DNA from 3 places in the Afipia carboxydohydrogena genome. Region 2 is predicted to be linked to each of the others. Evidence: predicted binding sites of a transcription regulator. Region 2 holds the regulator's gene; each other region holds the start of a gene.
What was found. Region 2 encodes HrcA, which represses chaperone genes, less so after heat shock. Its sites were predicted from a motif close to GTTAGCACTCNCNNNNNGNGAGTGCTAAC; they were not measured.

Region 1 (4,153 bases), 1.1 Mb from region 2:
GACCATGGTCGAGCCGCGCATGGACGTGCAGAACGTCGCCGACGCCATCGTGTTCATGGCGACGCGGACGCTGGAAGCCAACGTGCTGTTCCTGAACGTGATGGCGACCAAGATGCCGTTTGTCGGGCGCGGATGATCTCGCAACTCACACAAGGCGCATATCGTTTCTACATCGCCATCAACACGCCCGGAAATCGTGTGGGGGTCTTGCCTTTCGATAAAAAGCAGAACCCTTTCGCGGAGATCCACTCAAGACGGCCATTGACGATGAGACGGTATCTCGCCTCGAAGTCGCCTCCGTTCGTGGCGGCCGCAAGGAGTGCGCTGGAGTATTTCGGCATGTCGTCGGGGTGTATGCTCGCTTCGAAATAACGGAGATCGAGTCCCTTTTTCGATTTCTCGGGATCGACGCTAAAGAGTCTTGCGGTTGCCGCGTCCGCATACACCAGATTGCTTGAGATATCCCAGTCCCATACGCCAAAGGATTTCATTTGCGTGTGCGGTTCGATCGGCGCATCGAGACACTCATAAGCCTCGGTGGCAGCCAGCTTCATAAGATATTCGAGCATGCGGCAATCACGATCTTCAGCAAACTTCGCGATGTCGAGGCAGAGATCGCCGACCGGCTTCCTTTTGAAAATATCTGAGCAAACTCCGGTATGCCCGTAGTGCAGGCTTCCGTTTGCAGAAATGGCTCTGCCCATAGGTCACCCTTCAAAAGAGATGACGCGTCGCTCTGAACTGTCAGTCGCTGCACTTCACCGCGGTCGCGACGCATATCGCCGTAGATCGACTCCGTGCGCTTCGAGCTAAAGCGATTCTCTTGCCGCAAAATATCGGCAAGTTGTCGTATGCGGAGGTCGTTCACATAAAACCGCGTTCCGGATCAATTTGTGACGCCATCGCGATTTCTTTGGTCAATGCAGCCTGAACTCTCCGTCGATCGCCTTCATCTCCGCGGGCTTGATGAGGTTCGAGTGGGCGACCGTCACCGCGAACAGCGGACCTTCGAGCCTGGCATGCCAGAAAGCGAGGAACTCGTTCAGCGCGGGAAAGTTCGGGAACAGGTCGTAGTCCTGCCAGACATAGGATTGCAGCAGCCAGTGGTGATCCGGGCGGCGGTAGAGAATTTCCGCCGTGGTCAGACCGTAGCCCTTCAACTGCTTGAGAAAATCGGAGCTGACCGCTCCGCCCGATGCCGCCTTCCGCAACGTCATGCCAACCTCCGCAAGGAAGTGCATCCGTGAAGGAGCGGGCCGCCGATGGGCGCGCAGGGCGATCTCGAAAGGACCGGTTTCGAAAACCGCCCCAGCGTCTGTCCTCGGACCCGTGCACCTCATGGAGCACAGGTGAAATCTGACGCATCAACTTGCCCGATCTCAAGCCTAAAGATTGAATAAACTGTTAATTATCAAGGCACTAGCAGCAGCGTCCGGCTGGTGCTGATAATGCGGTCATCCAAAGAGATGCGCGAGATAGAATGCCGCCCCCGCCGCGAGGCCGCCGACCAGCAAGGTCTGGAAACCGGATTTCACCACGCTGATACCGGTCAGCTTGCCCTTGATGCTGCCGAAGGTGATTAGCGCAACGCCCGTGCAGAAGACCGAGTACATCAGCGCAGTGCGAAGATCGCCAGAGATCATGTACGGCACCAGCGGGACCAGACCGCCGATAAGATATGAGACCGCGATCGTCGCAGCGCTGATCGGCGCGCGCTTCGGATCGGGCTTCTCAAGGCCGAGTTCAAAACGCATCATGAAATCAACCCAGCGTTTCTTGTCCGCGGCCAGCGCCGCAACCACCGAGTCCAGCGCCGCGTCTTTGAGGCCGTATGCACTGAAGATATCGCGCACCTCGGCAACTTCCGCCTCGCGCATGTTGTCGACTTCCCATGACTCACGGCGTTCTTCCGAGGCGAAGTGCTCCTGATCGGTCCGGGCGGCGAGATAGCCACCGAGCCCCATCGCGATGGCGCCGGCCACAATTTCCGCGAGGCCCGCGGTGACGATGATCTGCGTCGAGGTCACCGCGGCCGACAAACCGGCGGCCAGCGCGAACGGCACTGTCAGGCCGTCGGCCATGCCGATGACGACATCGCGGACGGTTTCGGAGCCAAGAAAATGGCGTTCGACATGAGGGGTGGCGGGCATGGGGGCGTCTCCGGTGTAAAAGGCACGCACGCTATATTTAGAATCATTCTAAATTGAAAGAGCCACTTTGCACGCCGCTGTTAACGATCTCTGGCAGCCGTCATTTGTGAGTGCCAAAAAATTTGCTAGCACCCCCTTGCCCGGCTCACAGGGCCCGCCTATCTCCCGCAAGTGTCAGCCATGGCACTCCATAAGGCTGACTGCTAATTCAAATATCTAAAGCAATTCCAATATCCTAGGAGGACTGCATGAAATTCCGTCCGCTTCACGACCGCGTCGTGGTCAAGCGCATCGACGCCGAGGAAAAGACCAAGGGCGGCATCATCATTCCCGACAACGCGAAGGAAAAGCCGTCGCAGGGCGAGATCGTCGCCGTCGGCCCGGGTGGCCGCGACGAGGCCGGCAAGCTGATCCCGATCGACCTCAAGGTCGGCGATGTCGTGCTGTTCGGCAAATGGTCGGGCACCGAAGTGAAGATCGACGGTCAGGACGTCCTGATCATGAAGGAAAGCGACATCATGGGCGTCATCACCGATGGCGCTGCGAAGAAGAAAGCCGCCTGAGCGCGTCTCCCCTCTCATTAAAGGAAGCAATCCATGTCAGCCAAAGAAGTGAAATTCGGCGTTGACGCGCGCGACAAGATGCTGCGCGGCGTCGACATCCTCGCCAACGCCGTCAAGGTGACGCTCGGTCCGAAGGGCCGCAACGTCGTGCTCGACAAGTCGTTCGGCGCGCCCCGCATCACCAAGGACGGCGTCACCGTCGCCAAGGACATCGAGCTTGAAGACAAGTTCGAGAACATGGGCGCGCAGATGGTGCGCGAAGTGGCTTCGAAGTCGGCGGACCTCGCCGGTGACGGCACCACCACCGCGACCGTGCTCGCCCAGGCGATCGTGAAGGAAGGCGCCAAGTCCGTCGCCGCAGGCATGAACCCGATGGATCTGAAGCGCGGCATCGACCTCGCTGTCGAAGCCGTCGTCGCGGACCTGCAGAAGAACTCCAAGAAGGTCACCTCGAACGACGAGATCGCCCAGGTCGGCACCATCTCGGCCAACGGCGACACCGAAATCGGCTCCTTCCTCGCCAAGGCGATGGCCAAGGTCGGCAACGAAGGCGTCATCACGGTTGAGGAAGCCAAGTCGCTCGACACTGAACTCGATGTCGTCGAGGGCATGCAGTTCGACCGCGGCTACATCTCGCCCTACTTCGTCACCAACGCCGACAAGATGCGCGTCGAATTCGACGACGCCTACATCTTGATCAACGAGAAGAAGCTCTCCTCGCTGAACGAGATGCTGCCGCTGCTCGAAGCCGTGGTGCAGACCGGCAAGCCGCTCGTCATCGTCGCGGAAGACGTCGAAGGCGAAGCCCTCGCCACCCTCGTCGTCAACCGTCTGCGCGGCGGCCTCAAGGTTGCGGCCGTGAAGGCACCGGGCTTCGGCGACCGCCGCAAGGCCATGTTGCAGGACATCGCGATCCTGACCGGCGGCCAGGCGATCTCGGAAGACCTCGGCATCAAGATGGAAAACGTGACCTTGCAGATGCTCGGCCGCGCCAAGAAGGTGATGATCGACAAGGAGAACACCACCATCGTCAACGGCGCCGGCAAGAAGGCCGACATCGAGGCCCGCGTCGCGCAGATCCGCGCGCAGATCGAGGAGACCACCTCGGACTACGACCGCGAGAAGTTGCAGGAGCGTCTGGCCAAGCTCGCGGGCGGCGTCGCGGTGATCCGCGTCGGCGGCGCGACCGAGGTCGAAGTGAAGGAGCGCAAGGATCGCGTTGATGACGCGATGCACGCAACCCGCGCGGCCGTTGAAGAAGGCATCGTGCCGGGTGGCGGCGTCGCCCTGCTGCGCGCCTCCGAGCAGCTCAAGCGCATCAAGACCCAGAACGACGACCAGAAGACCGGCGTCGAGATCGTGCGCAAGGCTCTGTCGGCTCCGGCACGCCAGATCGCGATCAACGCGGGCGAGGACGGCAGCGTCATCGTCGGCAAGGTG
Region 2 (4,153 bases):
GCTGTTGAAATCGCAATACGGGCATTTCGACAGGCAGAACGGCCAGTGCACGTAAACGCCGAAGGCATTTTGTGCGTCAGCGCCCAAGACAGATCTCCGCGAGCTTTACGAAGGCCTTCGCCCGATGCGACAGACCGAGGCCCAGCGGCGGCAGTCCGTGCTTCTCGACGCTGGTCATCTCGCCGAAGGTGCGCGTATGACCATCAGGCAGAAATGCCGGATCGTAGCCGAAGCCCGCGTCGCCGCGCGGCGGCCACACCATCGTGCCGTTGACGCGCTCCTCGACTTCCTCGATGTGGCCATCGGGCCAAGCCACGCACAGCGCGGAGACGAAATGCGCCTTGCGTTGCGCGGGCTCTGTCGCGCCGCGCTCCTGCAACAGCCGCTCGATCTGCGCCATCGCCGCCATGAAGTCTTTCGAGGGCCCAGCCCAGCGCGCCGAATAGATCCCCGGCTGGCCGTCGAGCGCATCGACGCAAAGACCCGAATCGTCGGCGAATGCGGGCAGTCCCGTGGCGTTCGCCGCGGCCGCCGCCTTGATGCGCGCATTGGCGGCAAACGTGGTACCGGTTTCGTCCGGCTCCGGCAGGTTCAACTCGCCCGCCGACACCGCCTCGATGCCGTAAGGCGCGAGCAGCTCGCGCATCTCGGCGAGCTTGCCGGAATTGTGGGTGGCGATGACGAGGCGTCCGGTGATGGGGCGGTGATTGGGCATTACGCCATCGCGATCTTCTGCAATTCCACGAGACGGCCGATGCCGCTTTGCGCCAGCGCCATCAGTTTCAGGAATTCGTCCTGCGAGAACGGCGTGCGCTCGGCGGTGCCCTGCACCTCGACGATGCGGCCGTCGCCGGTCATGACGAAATTCGCATCCGTCTCGGCTTCGGAATCCTCAGAATAATCGAGGTCGAGTACCGGCGTGCCGTTGTGGATGCCGCACGAGATCGCGGCGACGTTGTCGCGCAGCACATTCTCGGTCTTGAGCATGTTGCGCGCCTTCATCCATTGCAGGCAGTCCGCGAGCGCGACCCATGCGCCGGTGATCGAAGCGGTGCGGGTGCCGCCGTCGGCCTGGATCACGTCGCAATCGACGGTGATCTGACGCTCGCCAAGTGCGACGAGATCGACGGTGGTGCGCAGCGAGCGGCCGATCAGGCGCTGGATTTCCACGGTACGGCCGCTCTGCTTGCCGGCGGAAGCCTCGCGGCGGACGCGGTCATGCGTGGCGCGCGGCAGCATGCCGTATTCAGCGGTGACCCAGCCGCGCCCTTGGCCCTTGAGCCACGGCGGCAGCCGCTCTTCAAGCGTAGCGGTAACGAGCACATGGGTGTCGCCGAATTTCACCATGCAGGAACCTTCGGCGTATTTCACCACGCCGCGTTCGAGCGAGACGGGACGCAGTTCGTCGGGCGCGCGGCCGCTGGGACGCATATGTTTCTCCAAAGCAGGAAAGGATGTTGGGCTGCTTTTAGGGGCCCGCGCCGGGCGCGGCAAGGCCGAACAGGCATTCGGCCTTGTCAGCCGTGCGCGGCGGGAACACATTGAAGCCGCGAACAGATAAGTCCTAAAATGGATCGAGACCTCCAAAGGAGCAACGGTTGTCGCATCACGACCCGAAAGATTCGCTGATTACGCCGGGCGCGGCGCTGTCCCAGCTCAACGAGCGGTCCCGCGATATTTTCCGGCAAATTGTCGAGAATTATCTCGCCACCGGCGAGCCGGTCGGCTCGCGCAACATCTCGCGGATGATCTCGGTGCCGCTGTCGCCCGCCTCGGTGCGCAACGTGATGGCGGACCTCGAACATCTCGGCCTGATCTATGCGCCGCACACCTCGGCGGGACGGCTGCCGACCGAACTCGGCCTGCGTTTCTTCGTCGATGCGCTGATGCAGGTCGGCGACCTCACGGAAGACGAGCGGCAATCGATCCAGGCGCAGTTGGCGGCGATCGGCAAGCCGCAGTCGATCGAGGCCACGCTGAGCGATGCGATGACGCGGCTGTCGGGTCTCACCCGCGCCGCCGCCGTGGTGTTGACGGGCAAATCCAACACGCGGCTCAAGCATATCGAGTTCGTGCGGCTGGAGCCTGAACAGGCGCTCGTTGTTCTGGTCGCCGAAGACGGCCAGATCGAAAACCGAATCCTCGCGCTGCCGCCCGGCGTGCCGTCCTCGGCGCTGGTGGAAGCCTCGAACTTCCTCAATGCGCGCATTCGCGGCCGCACATTGAGCGAGGCGCGCGCCGATCTCGAAGCCGCATTGGCGCAAAGCCGCAATGAACTCGATCAGTTGACGCAGAAGATCATCTCGGCCGGCGTCGCCTCATGGTCGGGCGGCTCCAGCGACGAGCGCCGCCTGATCGTGCGCGGCCACGCCAATCTGCTCGAAGACCTCCACGCCATGGAGGATCTGGAACGGGTGCGCCTGTTGTTCGACGATCTGGAGACCAAGAAGGGCGTTGCCGATTTGCTGGGCCTCGCGGAACGCGGCGACGGCGTGCGGATATTCATCGGCTCGGAAAACAAGTTGTTCTCGCTGTCGGGCTCCTCGACCATCACCGCGCCCTACCGCGACGGCTCCGGCCGCATCGTCGGCGTGCTCGGCGTGATCGGCCCGACGCGGCTGAACTACGCGCGCGTCATCCCGATGGTGGATTATGCCGCGCGCATCGTCAGCCAGATGCTCGGCAAATAGGTATTTTGGGCGCGTGGCCGCGCTTGATTTTTGGCCGCCAAACGACGATATGCCAGCCGTACACCTTTAATCAGACAGTGGAAGCGTGATGACCGATAACGACGGCCAGAAGGAATATTCGGAAGCGGCGGAGAACGCAGGGACCAAGCCCGCCGAACCGCGCGTCTCCAAGCCGTACATCATGCCCGACGATCCGGAGGAGACGCCCTCCGAGGCACTCGTCAAGGAAGCCGCTGAAGCCAAGGACAAGATGCTCCGCACGCTGGCGGAGATGGAAAACCTGCGCAAGCGCACCCAGCGCGAGGTCGCGGATGCGCGCGCCTACGGCATCGCCGGTTTCGCGCGCGACATTCTGGAAATCGCCGACAATCTGCAACGCGCGCTCGACGCTGTGCCCGCGGAAGCACGCGCCGGGGCCGATGCGGGCCTCACCGCGCTGATCGAGGGCGTCGAGCTGACCGAGCGTTCGCTGCACCGTTCGCTCGAGAAGAACGGCGTGAAGAAATTCGATCCGATGGGCGAGAAGTTCGATCCGAACCTGCATCAGGCGATGTACGAGGTTCCGGATAACTCGGTTGCACCCGGCACCGTCGTGCAGGTGATCCAGACCGGTTACATGATCGGCGAGCGGATGCTGCGCCCGGCGATGGTCGGCGTCTCCAAGAACGAGCCCAAGCCTGCGGCCTGAGACGTCCCGGTCTTACTTCGCGCTGATGCCGTCGCGCACGGCGCGGAAGCGGGTGAAGGCGTCGGACCATTCGGACTGCGGGGCGCTCGCGACAATACGCAGCGTCGCGGAGCCTGAGCCGAAGCGCAGCCACTGCACCACCCGCACCGGGGTGTTGTCTTTTCCAGTGACTCCCTCAAGGCGGGTTTCGTAGCCCGCCGTGCTGTCGATCCGCAGCGGCTCGTTGTTGGTCATCTTCACATCGCGCAGGCCCGCGATGTTGGCGGCGAGATCGCGCGCGAAGCGGCCGCGATCCTCCGGCTGGGTGGGGGCGCCCTGCATGATCCCGACCATGATGTAGGCGGAGCTGTCGAGCCTGGCGTCGTCATCGCCGTCACTGAGCAGCACCGCCGAGCGCGGCGCGATGGTGCGCACATGCTTGAAGCCCGCGAGATCGCCGAGCTTAAAGCCGAGTTGGGCAAGCTGCTCCTCGACCGGAATTTCGGCGCGCGTCACCGCGCTCGCGAGCATCTTGCGGATATTGGCCTCGGAATAGGCGTCGCCCGCGTCGCCGCGCACCTGCACGATGACGTAGCCGGTGAACTTGTTGCCGGGCAGCAGCAGCGTGTAGTTCGATACCTCGTCGTCGCCGTCCTTGCCGGTTTCGGTCAGCAGATAGCCCTGCCGCGCGGTGGTGGGGAAGACTTGCGGCTTCGGCGAGCCCGCCGGCGTGGAATTGTTCTTCACCGCCGTCTCGACGGCCGTGAACGCGGCCTCCGGGATTTCCGACAGGCCG
Region 3 (4,153 bases), 560 kb from region 2:
TCATCGAACATCACATCAACGTCATGATGGATATCTGGGGCGGCGTCGATGCCATCAAGGCGCATGCACCGGCCATTCTCGACACCCGCGAGGGCGACGCCAAGTTGCTCAACGGCCCGAAGCTCGACGGCGACGAAGGCCACGCCTCGCAGAACGATATCGACGCACTGTTCAATTAAAAAAAGCCGCCAACCCTTCTCAGCGTCCCCGCCTCGGCGGGGACGCTTTTGTTTTGCCTCACACCCGCCGCAGCAATGAAAAGCACAACAGCGCCAGCGCAATCGTCGCGATCATGATCTCGAGCGCCGCCTGATCCGACCAGCGGTCGATCACGAAGGCCAGAATGAACGGCGCCAGTGCCTGCATGATCTGTCCGGGCCGCGAAATCCGCCCGACCACGCGGCCGTATCCCGCCGGGCCGAACGTCGCGAGCGGCAGCGCCCCGCGCGCGATCGTCATCACGCCATTGGCGGCACCGAACAAGATCGCGAAAATCATGGCATGCAATATCGAGATGCCGGCAAACGACAGGATCGCGAACGCGACCGCCATGCTGCCCATCGAGATACGTGCCACCCAGACCGGATGCAGCCGCCCCCTGCTGGCGAAATCCGCAAACCGCGTCACGAGCTGGGCGGGGCCGAACATCGCGCCGATCGTGACGGCAAGCCCGGGATCGATTCCGCCGCGCTGCAAGATCGGCAAAAGGTGCGTCGTGGTGCCGGACAGCGCGAAGGCGTGGCCCGCGAAACCCGCCGCCATCAGGATGAACGGCCAGCCGTGAGGCTGGATGAAGCGTTTCTTCGCGACCGGTTCGTCGGCCTCTGGAACCGGCACCTTCACCTGCGCCCTGCGCCTCGGCAGCGCAAACCAGTGCAGCGGCGCGATCAGAAAAGCGAGCACAGCGGCCCATGTGAAGAACACGCTCTCCCAACCGAATTGCTCGATCAGGAAGTGCATCAGAGGCCAGCCGACGGTGGAGGCAAGCCCGCCGGAAAATGTCACGACCGTGATCGGCCCGCGAGAGGCCATGCCGTAGATTCGCGTCAGCGTGGTGAAGGCGGGATCGTAGAGGCAGGAGGCGATGGCAACCCCGATCAGGAGCCAGGCCAGCAAATAGAGCGGGTAATTCGGCGCCAGCGGCAACAGCAGCAGTCCGGCGGACCCGATCAACGCGCCGACGGACATCACCAGATTGCCGCCGCGCTTGTCGATCAGGCCGCAGGCATAGGGCGCGCACAGGCCCGAGGTGCCGAGCGCGATGGAAAACCCGGACAGCGCCAGCGGCAGCGACCAGCCATGGGCCTCCGCGATATAAGTCATGGTGAGCGCGGGAGGGTAGAACAGCGCGCCCCACCCCAGTATCTGGGTCGCGCACAGCACCGCCACCGCGCGACGAGGCCCTGCGATCAGCGCGGCCGGTCCGGCGAAAATGGTCATGTTGCTAGTGTGTCGGTTCCGAAATTCGCATTATTTTCCCGGCGCGTCCCACAAGCGAATTTCTGAACCCAAATCATACTCGAATCACAGGCTTAGAATCGCAGGCTAGCGCGTGCCCTTTCGAATCCGAAGTTCGCTACACAAGGTGCTGCATGGCGGGGAGAGCTACGAATTCGCGACACGCGCATGATGTCAGGATTCGCGGATTACAGAAGAGCAGCCCGCGCAGCGTTTCTATGCGCGCGGCGCGCAGCGCACATAGACCATGGTGCCGTATCGCGTCGCAGCATCCGGATCGATGAAGCGCGTGGTCAGCACCCGGCCGTCGAAGGAGACAATCTCGCGATCCTGCGGTCCGCCAGCCGGGCCCGCGGGGCCGATATAGTTCTTCCCGCTTTGGCTGCCCTTGAGGCGCAATTCCTGCGGGGTCGCCTCGTCGGCGAGATGCATGATCACGCCCCCGGTCGGCCCCTTGCCGATCACGTAAGGCTGCCTGCATTGCCCGCGCGCGGCATTCTCGGTCCGGACGCGGTCTTCCGGCTTGTGATAGGCGGCAAGGCCCCAGCGGCCGACCAGTTCATCGGCGCGAATGGTCGAAGGGATTTCCGGCGGCGCCGCCGGTTCCTGCGAAACCGGCGTGTTGCCGTTGAGGCTGAAACTGCTGCAACCACCGATCCAGGCGGCAAGAACCGAAACCATCACCAATTTTGAAGCGGTGCGCAGACTGATCATAAATTCTCCTACACGACTTCATGAACCACGTTGGCCAGCCTGGCAAGCGGCGACGTTCTCTCAAAGTCACTGTTCGCGAATGCGGATGATGGCTTCGAGCATCATATAATGACCTCACCAAGGTCTTAAGCTGGCAGCGTTGCTTGACAGGGAAAGCGCCAACCCATATTTCCCCTCGGCAACACTATTAGCACTCCCAAAATGGGACTGCCAATCTCGTCCGAAGGGCGGCTCTCGCTTCGCCCGATCCCAAAACGCTGAAACCCAACGCTGAAGGACCTCACCATGGCCAAGACCACGTTCCGTCCGCTGCACGACCGCGTCGTCGTCAAGCGCATCGACGCCGAAGAGAAGACCAAGGGCGGCATCATCATTCCCGACAACGCCAAGGAAAAGCCCTCCGAAGGTCAGGTGGTCGCTGTCGGTCCGGGCGGACGCGACGAGAGCGGCAAGCTGATCCCGATGGACCTCAAGGTCGGCAACCGCGTGCTGTTCGGCAAGTGGTCCGGCACCGAGGTCAAGCTCGACGGCGAGGATCTCCTCATCATGAAGGAATCCGACATCCTCGGCGTGCTGGGCTGAAGCAGCCTCTCCCGACATCATTCAAGACATCTCAATTCGGAGTAATTTCTCATGGCTGCCAAGGACGTTAAATTCTCGGGCGACGCGCGCGAACGCATGCTGCGCGGCGTCGATATCCTCGCCAACGCGGTGAAGGTCACCCTCGGCCCGAAGGGCCGCAATGTCGTGATCGACAAGTCGTTCGGCGCGCCGCGCATCACCAAGGACGGCGTCACCGTCGCCAAGGAGATTGAACTCGAAGACAAGTTCGAGAACATGGGCGCGCAGATGGTGCGCGAGGTCGCTTCCAAGACCAACGACCTCGCCGGTGACGGCACCACCACCGCGACCGTGCTGGCCCAGGCGATCGTGCGCGAAGGCGCGAAGTCGGTTGCCGCCGGCATGAACCCGATGGACCTCAAGCGCGGCATCGACATCGCCGTCGCCGCCGTCATCAAGGACATCGAGAAGCGCTCCAAGCCCGTCGCGTCGTCTTCCGAGGTCGCCCAGGTCGGCACCATTTCGGCCAACGGCGATTCCACCATCGGCAAGATGATCGCCCAGGCGATGCAGAAGGTCGGCAACGAGGGCGTCATCACGGTCGAGGAAGCCAAGTCGCTCGACACCGAGGTCGACATTGTCGAAGGCATGAAGTTCGACCGCGGCTATCTCTCGCCCTACTTCGTCACCAACGCCGAGAAGATGACCGCAGAGCTGGACGACGCCTACATCCTGCTGCACGAGAAGAAGCTCACCGGCTTGCAGGCCATGCTGCCCGTGCTGGAAGCCGTGGTTCAGTCGGGCAAGCCGCTCCTGATCGTCGCCGAGGACATCGAGGGCGAGGCGCTCGCTACCCTCGTCGTCAACCGCCTGCGCGGCGGCCTCAAGGTCGCGGCCGTCAAGGCACCGGGCTTCGGTGATCGCCGCAAGGCCATGCTTGAGGACATCGCGATCCTCACCGGCGGCCAGCTCATCTCCGAAGATCTCGGCATGAAGCTCGAGAACGTCACGCTGAAGATGCTCGGCCGCGCCAAGAAGGCGGTGATCGACAAGGAGAACACCACCATCGTCGGCGGCGCCGGCAAGAAGGCGGACATCGAAGCGCGCGTCAACCAGATCAAGGCGCAGATCGAGGAAACCACCTCGGACTACGACCGCGAGAAGCTGCAAGAGCGTCTCGCCAAGCTTGCGGGCGGCGTCGCGGTGATCCGCGTCGGCGGCGCGACCGAGATCGAGGTCAAGGAAAAGAAGGATCGCGTCGAGGACGCGCTCAACGCAACCCGCGCGGCCGTTCAGGAAGGCATCGTGCCGGGCGGCGGCACCGCGCTCCTGCGCGCCAAGAAGGCTGTCGGCCGCATCAACAACGACAACTCCGATGTCCAGGCTGGCATCAACATCGTCCTCAAGGCGCTGGAAGCCC

Region 1: a site for HrcA is predicted at 2,240-2,268, ahead of AFIC_RS06215 (co-chaperone GroES). Genes of this name have one in related genera too.
Region 3: a site for HrcA is predicted at 2,359-2,387, ahead of groES (co-chaperone GroES). Genes of this name have one in related genera too.

The regions. Positions count from the first base shown of each region.
Region 1 is NZ_CP113162.1:1,273,445-1,277,597, reverse strand. Features, by position in the region: gene AFIC_RS06235 (SDR family oxidoreductase) at 1-136, shown strand, start outside; gene AFIC_RS06230 (PAS domain-containing protein) at 168-704, opposite strand; gene AFIC_RS06225 (usg protein) at 918-1,217, opposite strand; gene AFIC_RS06220 (VIT1/CCC1 transporter family protein) at 1,455-2,150, opposite strand; gene AFIC_RS06215 (co-chaperone GroES) at 2,399-2,713, shown strand; gene groL (chaperonin GroEL) at 2,747-4,153, shown strand, end outside.
Region 2 is NZ_CP113162.1:181,312-185,464, reverse strand. Features, by position in the region: gene hemW (radical SAM family heme chaperone HemW) at 1-87, opposite strand, end outside; gene rdgB (RdgB/HAM1 family non-canonical purine NTP pyrophosphatase) at 77-715, opposite strand; gene rph (ribonuclease PH) at 715-1,431, opposite strand; gene hrcA (heat-inducible transcriptional repressor HrcA) at 1,599-2,690, shown strand; gene grpE (nucleotide exchange factor GrpE) at 2,779-3,378, shown strand; gene AFIC_RS00825 (hypothetical protein) at 3,391-4,153, opposite strand, start outside.
Region 3 is NZ_CP113162.1:2,890,293-2,894,445, forward strand. Features, by position in the region: gene AFIC_RS14000 (protein phosphatase CheZ) at 1-179, shown strand, start outside; gene AFIC_RS14005 (MFS transporter) at 238-1,440, opposite strand; gene AFIC_RS14010 (hypothetical protein) at 1,675-2,172, opposite strand; gene groES (co-chaperone GroES) at 2,458-2,754, shown strand; gene groL (chaperonin GroEL) at 2,806-4,153, shown strand, end outside.